2 regions of the Lysinibacillus sp. NPDC097279 genome follow, and region 2 is predicted to be linked to the other one. Evidence: riboswitches for the same ligand, from Rfam matches in the RefSeq annotation. Region 2 holds a riboswitch; the other holds the start of a gene.
The links. A riboswitch is a leader RNA that binds a small molecule or an ion and turns the genes downstream of it on or off. The one in region 2 is predicted to bind cobalamin.

Region 1: linked by a shared signal. The riboswitch ahead of ACIQ1H_RS22010 (FecCD family ABC transporter permease) and the one ahead of ACIQ1H_RS15205 (ABC transporter substrate-binding protein) in region 2 are both predicted to bind cobalamin.

The regions. Positions count from the first base shown of each region.
Region 1 is NZ_JBIWDA010000010.1:41,513-45,945, forward strand. Features, by position in the region: gene ACIQ1H_RS22000 (response regulator transcription factor) at 1-661, shown strand, start outside; gene ACIQ1H_RS22005 (YdhK family protein) at 711-1,274, opposite strand; cobalamin riboswitch at 1,452-1,647, shown strand; gene ACIQ1H_RS22010 (FecCD family ABC transporter permease) at 1,796-2,842, shown strand; gene ACIQ1H_RS22015 (heme ABC transporter ATP-binding protein) at 2,848-3,630, shown strand; gene ACIQ1H_RS22020 (hypothetical protein) at 3,732-3,902, shown strand; gene ACIQ1H_RS22025 (endonuclease Q family protein) at 3,975-4,433, shown strand, end outside.
Region 2 is NZ_JBIWDA010000003.1:311,744-316,176, reverse strand. Features, by position in the region: gene ACIQ1H_RS15210 (FecCD family ABC transporter permease) at 1-947, opposite strand, end outside; gene ACIQ1H_RS15205 (ABC transporter substrate-binding protein) at 944-1,912, opposite strand; cobalamin riboswitch at 2,120-2,304, opposite strand; gene ACIQ1H_RS15200 (acyl-CoA dehydrogenase family protein) at 2,572-4,239, opposite strand; gene ACIQ1H_RS15195 (class I adenylate-forming enzyme family protein) at 4,242-4,433, opposite strand, start outside.

The DNA of each region.
Region 1 (4,433 bases), on a different contig from region 2:
TGAACCAAGAATGTTAGAGTTACTAACGCTTTATTTAGAACCTTCTTTTTATTGCATAGCCATGTCCTCGGTGAAAGATGCTTTAGACTATTTAGAAGAGCATCATGTAGATTTAGTACTGTTAGATATTATGATGCCTGATATGGACGGTTGGCAAGCATGTCAGGAAATAAGGAAGTTTTGGGATGTGCCGATCATTATGCTAACAGCAAAAGCGGAACAGGCTGATGTTATAAGAGGCTTAAATATGGGGGCAGACGACTACATGTTAAAGCCTTTCGATGAGGAGGAGTTATTAGCACGTATACATGCAGTTTTAAGAAGAACAAAAACAGAAGAAACAGTAGTTGTTTTTGAAGGGCTACGATTAAATAAAGAATCCGTTGAATTGTCTTTTCACCAAGAGGATATTCTTTTAACGCCAAAAGAATTTGCCATGTTAGCGTTATTTCTTGAATATCAAAATAAAGTTTTTTCAAGAGAACATTTAATTAATACTGTCTGGGGATATAATGTAACAATTGAAGATCGAACAATTGATTCACATATGCGTAATTTACGAGATAAACTACGGAAAAGTGGCTTCCCTGTAGAGGATTATTTACAGACAGTATGGGGAATCGGCTATAAATGGCATAAGCTAGCTGACAAAAAATATTAGACAAATAAAAAATCAACCTCTGAAGGAATAACCGTCAGAGGTTGATTTTTTATTTGGACGCTAGTTCGTCTTCTGTAACCCATTTATGATTTTTTATTTCTTCACCTGTAGTTGTTGAAGGGTAATCAATCATATAAACGGTCGTTTGGACTGCTTCATCAATGTGAACAGTGGCATTTTCCATGCCTTTCATATGCGATGCAGTTGTTTTAACTTCTGTGCCTGGAGCCAACGGGGCATCACCAGAATCTATTAATTCCTCATGTATAACCCATTTATGATTTTCTATTTTCTTTCCTCCAGTAGTCGGTTCATAGGAAACAATATAGGCGGTTGTATCATACGCCCCAACAATCGTTGCCTCTGCTCCTTCCATCCCAGACATATGTCCTTCCGTAATAACAGCAGTAGTGCCTACTGGAAATTTAGGATTTTCAGCAGTTTTTAAAGTAGAAGGAACATCACCAGAGCTTGAATGATCCATCTCTTCGCCATGATCCATTACGTCACTATTAGCAGGTTGTGACTCCACTGTATCCTCAGAGCAAGCTGAAAGTATTAGTAAAGTGATTGCCGCCATGAAACCGAGAAATAAATTTCTTTTGAATATCATATGAATTTCCTCCTTACTATTGATTGTTTTTAATGTAACAAGTAAATGTGCAGAAATTATGGATAAGGTTTTCTACGAAAATTTATATGTATGAAGTTGAAAAGAGGAAAGATTGATTCCTAGATGAAAGAAGCTATAGACTAGCATAATTATGTATGATAGAATCGTCATAATTTTAAAATTTCAGAAACTATTGGTGTGACACTTGTTAATGAGTGCCACTTAAAAGGGAAGTCGGTGTAAGTCCGACGCTGTCCCGCAACTGTAACGAGGAGTTCTATGATGTAGTAGCCACTGTGCTTTAAGGAATGGGAAGGCAATCATAGTTACGCAGAATCGAAGCCAGGAGACCTGCCAATTAGTTTATACCTGTAATGCCCACGAGGATGCAAGCAATTACGGACAATTGGTGGATACTTCTCCAACTTTGTTTAACCTAGGGTATTTCTATGCATTATTGCGTAGAATACCCTTTTTTATTGCTTCGTATTTATCATGATTGATAAGGAGTTAATAAACAAATGAACAAAAAATTTATGTACTTTTCATTGATCCTTCTTTTAGTGCTGATAGCTTCTATGACAGCTGCTATTATGATTGGATCTGTGTCAATTACACCGCTACATGTATGGAAGGTTATTTTCTCGAAAATTCCAATTTTCCCAAATACGATAGAGCCTGATTGGAGTCGCTCACAGGAGATTATTATATGGCAAATACGTGTCCCACGTGTAATACTTGCCGCCATTGTTGGAGCAGGCTTAGCTATTGCTGGCGCGGCTGTGCAAGCACTTGTCCGTAATTCAATTGCGGATCCTTATATTTTGGGTATTTCTTCAGGAGCAACAGTCGGGGCTACGGCTGTCATTATTTTAGGTGCTTTTTCATTTTTAGGTATCTACGCACTTTCAGTAGCAGCCTTTTTAGGTTCCTTTATTGCGATTGTGTTGGTATTTTTCTTATCACGTGTAGGGGGACGTATTTCTATTTTCCGTTTGCTGTTGGCGGGGATGGCGGTATCATTTATATTGTCTGCAACTTCCAATTTTATGTTGATGATGTCCAAGGAAGAGGGCGGTATAAAAGCCGTTATGTATTGGATGCTAGGAAGTCTTGCAGGCGCAAAATGGAGTAATGTAGTCATTCCAGCTATTATCTTTTTCATCGTTTTTAGTTTGTTATGGCTACATTATCGAAATTTAAATTTATTATTACTTGGAGAAGAAGCGGCAGTCACGTTAGGTGTTAATCTTCAACAATTTCGTATTCAACTGATACTACTTGTATCATTACTAACAGGTGTGCTCGTTGCAGTAAGTGGTTCCATTGGGTTTGTCGGTTTAATCATTCCACATATTGTGCGCTTAATTGTAGGATCTAATTATAAATACGTAATCCCTATTAGTGCATTATTAGGAGGGATTTTCTTAGTGTGGGCGGATGCAATTGCGCGAGTATTAATCGCACCAGAGGAAATGCCTATTGGAATCATTACTGCCTTTTGTGGCGGACCGTTTTTCATTTGGCTACTACGCCGTAACAATTATTCATTTGGTGAAGGAGATTAAAGGCTATGACATTAGAGGCGAAGCATGTATCATTCTCCATTCATGATCAGCGCATATTAGATAAAGTAAGCATTCAAATAAAAGAAAAGCAATTTGTCGGTTTAATTGGTCCTAATGGTAGTGGAAAGTCTACACTATTGAAAAATATGTATCGTTTATTAAAGCCTGAAAGTGGAACAGTTTTATTAAATGAGGAAGATATTTTTAAGCAATCAAGTAGAGTGATTGCAAAAAAATTAGCCGTTGTGAGCCAAGAAACACCTGTGTTATTTGATTTTAAAGTGAGAGATTTGGTGAGCATGGGAAGAACGCCACATAAGAAGCTTTTTGAGATGGACGATAAGGAAGACTTTAAAATTGTCAAAGAGGCATTGGCGCAAACAGGTATTACCCATCTGGAGACTCGCAGCTTTAGCTCCCTTTCTGGAGGGGAAAAAAAGAGAGTAATGGTCGCTCGTGCATTAGCACAACAGGCGCAAGTGCTTATATTAGACGAGCCAACAAATCACTTAGATATTCAGCATCAACTACAATTAATGGACTTAATTCAAACACTTCATTTAACTGTTGTTGCTGCTTTACATGATTTAAATATGGCGGCTATGTATTGTGATCAAATTTATGTTTTACAACAAGGGAGTATTGTTCATTACGGCACACCAGAGGAAGTATTAACGCCTAAACTACTGCGTGATGTTTTTGGCGTTTACGCCGATATTCAAACACACCCACTGACAGGCAAACCTTATTTAACATATGTATCTGAACAATTCACAAAAAATACATAAGTGCCAGTCACCGAAACAATTCAGAAGATTTTTGTGATTTAATTTTTGTATAGTTGTGAGATATTCGGGGAACGTTACTTTTGAAAGGATGCGTGACGAATATGGACGAGATTAAATTTGCACAATTAGATGACACACAGCTAGAAAAAATTAATGAGCTAGAAAAGAAAATTGGCGTTACTTTAATTGCTTATGATGCAGCGACGACGCCAAATCAAGGTTCAGGTTCATACGAGACGGATAATGGCACACATCAAAACCATCCATCTTAAATCATGAAAATGCCTTGCAGCAATGTAAGGTTTTTTTTTATTTTATAATGAAACAAAAAAGGAGCTGTATACATGTTTCACGACTATTATACGGATTTACATATTCACATTGGTCGAACGATGAGTGGGCGGGCAGTAAAGATTACAGGAAGTAAAACTTTAACATTATCGCGAATTTTAGAGATGGCAAGTGCAAAAAAAGGGCTCGATATAATTGGCATTATAGACTGTCATTCGCCAGAGGTACTTGCTGAGATGACGATGATGATACAACGAGGTGAACTAGAAGAGCTAACGGAAGGGGGACTTCGTTTTCAAGAAACGACGCTTATTCCAGGATCGGAAATTGAAATTTATGATAGCAACTGTCAGGGCCCGATTCATGTGCTCGCATATTTTCCAACTATCGAAGTGATGGCAGATTTTTCGAATTGGATGAAAGGCTTTATGAAAAATATTCATTTAAGTTCACAGCGTATTTATTGTGATGGACGCGTACTACAACAAAAAGTTCGGGAATTGGGAGGTCTC
Region 2 (4,433 bases):
GGTGCACCAATAAATGCCGTAATAACACCTATCGGTAGCTCACGTGGAATAATGATCGTACGCGCCACTAAATCGCAAATGATAAGTAAAGTTGCCCCATTTAAAAACGATAGCGGCAGTAAATGACGGTGATCTGACCCCCAAATCATGCGGGTCATATGCGGCACAACTAAACCGACAAAGCCGATTGTTCCAGAAACAGCAACTGCCGCCCCAGTAAGCATTGAGCCTCCTACTAAAATTAAATATTTGCTACGCTTTACATTGACACCTAAATGCTTCGCTCGTTCCTCTCCGTAAAGCAAAACATTTAACTCACGTCTTTGCGTCCACAAAATAACAGAGCCAATGACAACAAATGGGGTAATCATTTGTACATACGGCCATCCACGCATTGATACCGAGCCGAGTAACCAACCTATCACTTGGCGGAGCTCTTCACCTGATAACGCTATCATTAATGAAATAAGCGAGCCTAAAAACGAACTAAATATAACCCCCGTTAAAATTAGTGTCTCCATTTTTAGAGAACGGTCTACTATTCTGGCAAAGCTCATCACTGCTACCATCGTAAGGATTGCTCCGATCATACTGAGCGTTGGCAATACATACAAACCGACCACGGGTAGAGAGATGCCAAAAAACAATGTCATAACAGCGCCAACTGAAGCGCCTGAAGAGACCCCAAGCGTATATGGGTCTGCTAACGGATTTTTTAACAACCCTTGAAAGGCTGCTCCCGCAATTGCCAATGATGCTCCTACAAGGCCTGCAAGTAATACTCGTGGCAACCGAATTTTCCATAAAATATTGGCAGCAGTTTCATCTGCCGCTTTATTCCAAAGTACTTCTACCGGAATATGAACCGAGCCTATTGATACGCCACACCAGATGCTAACGATAAGTAACGTAATGGCTGTTACATAGGCAAAAGCTGTTTTTCTCACTCGAAAGCCTCAGGATAGATGGCTTTCGCTAACTCTTCAAGCCCATCTGCTAAACGTGGGCCCTGACGACTTGTCATATTTTCATCTACTTGTACAATCGCTTTATTTTTTACAGCTGTAATTGTATCAAAGCCTGCACGTTGTGGAATTTTCGTTAAAATATCGGGCACATAATTATAAGTGACTACGATAACATCTGGATTTTTTGTAATGATTTGTTCCGCATCAATTTTGAACCAGCCATCCGTATCAGCTGCAATATTTTCTGCATGAATCATTTCTAGCATCTCCTGCATAAACGTATCTTTGCCAGGTGTATAAATTTCTGGTTCATCTGACGTTTCTACAAAGACTTTCTTCGGTTGTACATCCTGCAATTTTGCTTCTATTTCTTCAACCTTCGCTTTCATATTGGCAATAATTTTTTCTGCCTCTGGTAGCTTACCAGTGGCGCGACCTAATTGCTCAATCGTCGTATATGTCTCATTAAAATCACGTGCGTTTGTTACAACAAATACTTTTACACCCGCAGCTTCCAGCTGATCCTTAGCTCCACCTAAAGAAGCTATACCTGATTCATGCGCAAAAACGATATCTGGCTGTAAAGCAATAATTTGTTCAATATTAAATTCCATACTGCCGACCTTTTCCTTGTCAGCTACCTCTGGTGGATAATCATCATAATCATTTACGCCAACGATTTTATCGTTTAAGCCAAGTCCAAATAAAATTTCTGTGTTACTTGGAATAAGCGAAATGATTCGCTCAGGCGGTGCCTCCAGTACAATATCTTTGCCAGTAGCATCTGTCATTGTTAGCGGGAATGTTGCTTCCTCTAGCTGATTTGTTCCTTGTTGCTCCTGTTGCTCTGACGCAGTACTGTCGTCTTTCGGTTCTTGTCCACAAGCCACTAAAATGCCCATTGCTAAAAATGCGGATAAACCTAACTTCCAATATTTTTTCATTGTGAAACCTCCTTAGATTGTATGTGCATGTTTCAGCTCTGTTCAGTTGCATGATCGATATTATGTAGGTATTTCATTATTCGAACTCTCGCCTTTATTTTCAATTATTATCGTCATTAGCTTTCTAAAACATAAAAAATCCCCTCGTCATCATAACGAGAGGCGGTGCTTGCACAAAAAACCACCATCCTATCCTCGTAGGCTGCAATGTATCGTTCTATAAAGGCAGGTCTCCTGGCTCGTGCTTCAAATGCTTTTTCATGCCTTCCCAAAAAAATTTCAGTGGCATTGATAGAAAAAACTCACACTTACAGTGGCGGGACCGCATCGGAATTACACCGATTTCCCTTTTCACTTTACTTTAGTAAAGAACCTTTATAATATTCAGTTGATTTTATTATACATGAAAATCGAAATAGATAACGATAAAAAAAGAGACCTTAAGTTAGCGTCTCTTTTTTATAATTATTGATTTCCAATGCGTGCATGTGCTTTCCGCTTCAAACAATTTCTTTAATTGTTTGCGTGCCTGGCACACCGTAAGCTGGAATGCTACGTCTTATACTGTGTGCGTTCCCGCAGAAGTGTACGTGAGTCTTTCTTTGTTCAACAATTAGAATTTTCGGAATAGTTTGCGTGCCTGGCACAAGAACTATTCTCTACACAATATCCGCAAAATATTGAACAGTTTTCATTGGTGCACCGATCTGGCGTAATGCCCATGTATCTTCTAAATAAATATCAGCTAGCTTTTCATACTTGCCGCCAAACTTCGCTGCCCATTCGACTGCCACTACACTTTCGTATAGATGAGCCATTTTTTTGGCTACTCCCTTTGCCTCGTACGATTTCGTAGCTTCATCCAACGCGCTAAAAGTTTGCAATGTTGTTTCGATTTTCTTCAGTTGTTCCCTTACGATTTGTACCAATGAACAATCTGTTAACTTCGACAAGCGCTCCTGCATCACACGAACAAATAATTCGTGGGCCTGAAATTTATCTACTAAGCGAATGAGCTCTAGCGCTAAAATGTTAGCAGTCCCTTCCCACACCGTAAGTACTTGAGCATCTCTAAGTAAACGTGGCGTTACAAAATCCTCGATATAGCCGTTTCCTCCATGCAATTCAATTGCTTCACTTGCATAATGCACCGCCTGTTCAGCTGTTTCCTTTTTCATGATGGCGATATTCAAACGATTAAGAATGATGTCCTGCTCACTGCCCTGTCCACTCGTTACTTTGTCATACAACTGAATAAGATCAAAAACAGTAGCAACTTCTACATGGAGCTTTGCCGCATATTTCCCTAATGTATCTTGAATCATTGGAAATTGAATTAAAGGCTGCCCGAACGCATTTCGATTTGATACATAATGCTTCGCCTCTAAATAGCCTCGACGCATAATGCCAATGGAGGCAACAGCGTTACAAATTCTAGATAAGTTAAGTGCCTCTAACATATAATAAATTCCTTTATTTTGTTCACCAACGACATATGCTAGTGCACCATCAAATTCCACCTCACCGGATGGCACTGCTCTGACACCAAGCTTATCCTTTAAACGACGAATGCGGAGGTGATTAACCGTTCCATCATCTTGACGCCAAGGTACAGCAAATAATGTTAACCCTTTGGAACCTGCTGAAGCTCCCTCGATGCGCGCTAATACCATCGCCACACCACACATCCCTACATTTGATGCAAAGTACTTCTCTCCATACAACCGATAGTGATTACCGTCTTGAACAGCCTCTACCACATTTGCCCCGACGTCTGACCCGCCTTGCCGCTCCGTTAAAAATGTTGCTCCCTCATATAGCTCTCGATCTCCTGTTGCACAAACATGTGGTAAAAACCTATTCTTCACCTCATCACTCGCATAATGATCTAGTAAATAGGCGGTTGCCATCGTCAAAGTTACTGGACAATAGAAGCCAGGCTCTGCATGTGACAATAAATAACCTTGCGCAAAGCTGTACACATAATTCCCCTTCTTCCCTAACTGGGGAATTTCTTTATGCACATAGCCAACAATCCCTGTGTTATATGTCTCTTCAACCGTTTTTTTGTAGCCTTCATTGACCCAAATTTGCGCTATTTCCTCGCCATACGCATTATAACGCTGCAGCCGCGGTTCTCCCTCTCTATCCGTATGCTTCGCTCTTACGTCAATATCATTTGCACAAAGCTCGCCAAAATCCTCTAACTCCCGTTTAGCATAGTCTAAAAGCTCTTTATCTAGCATCATTTCTAATAGTTTGTGTAATGTCTCATCTTCCGTGAAAAAGTTAGTTGTGCGATTTGCATCTTGCTGTAACACTTTCATCCTTATCTCACCTCTTGTTCCTTCAACGATTGTTTTAATATTTTGCCAGATGCATTTCGTGGTAGCGCTTCCACTCGTTCAAATAATCGTGGAATTTTATATTTTGCTAGATGCTCCTCTAAAAACATTTTAAGTTCGTTTTCATCTATCTCCGCTTTTGTAGCATACACTGCCTTTACGGTTTCCCCCCACTG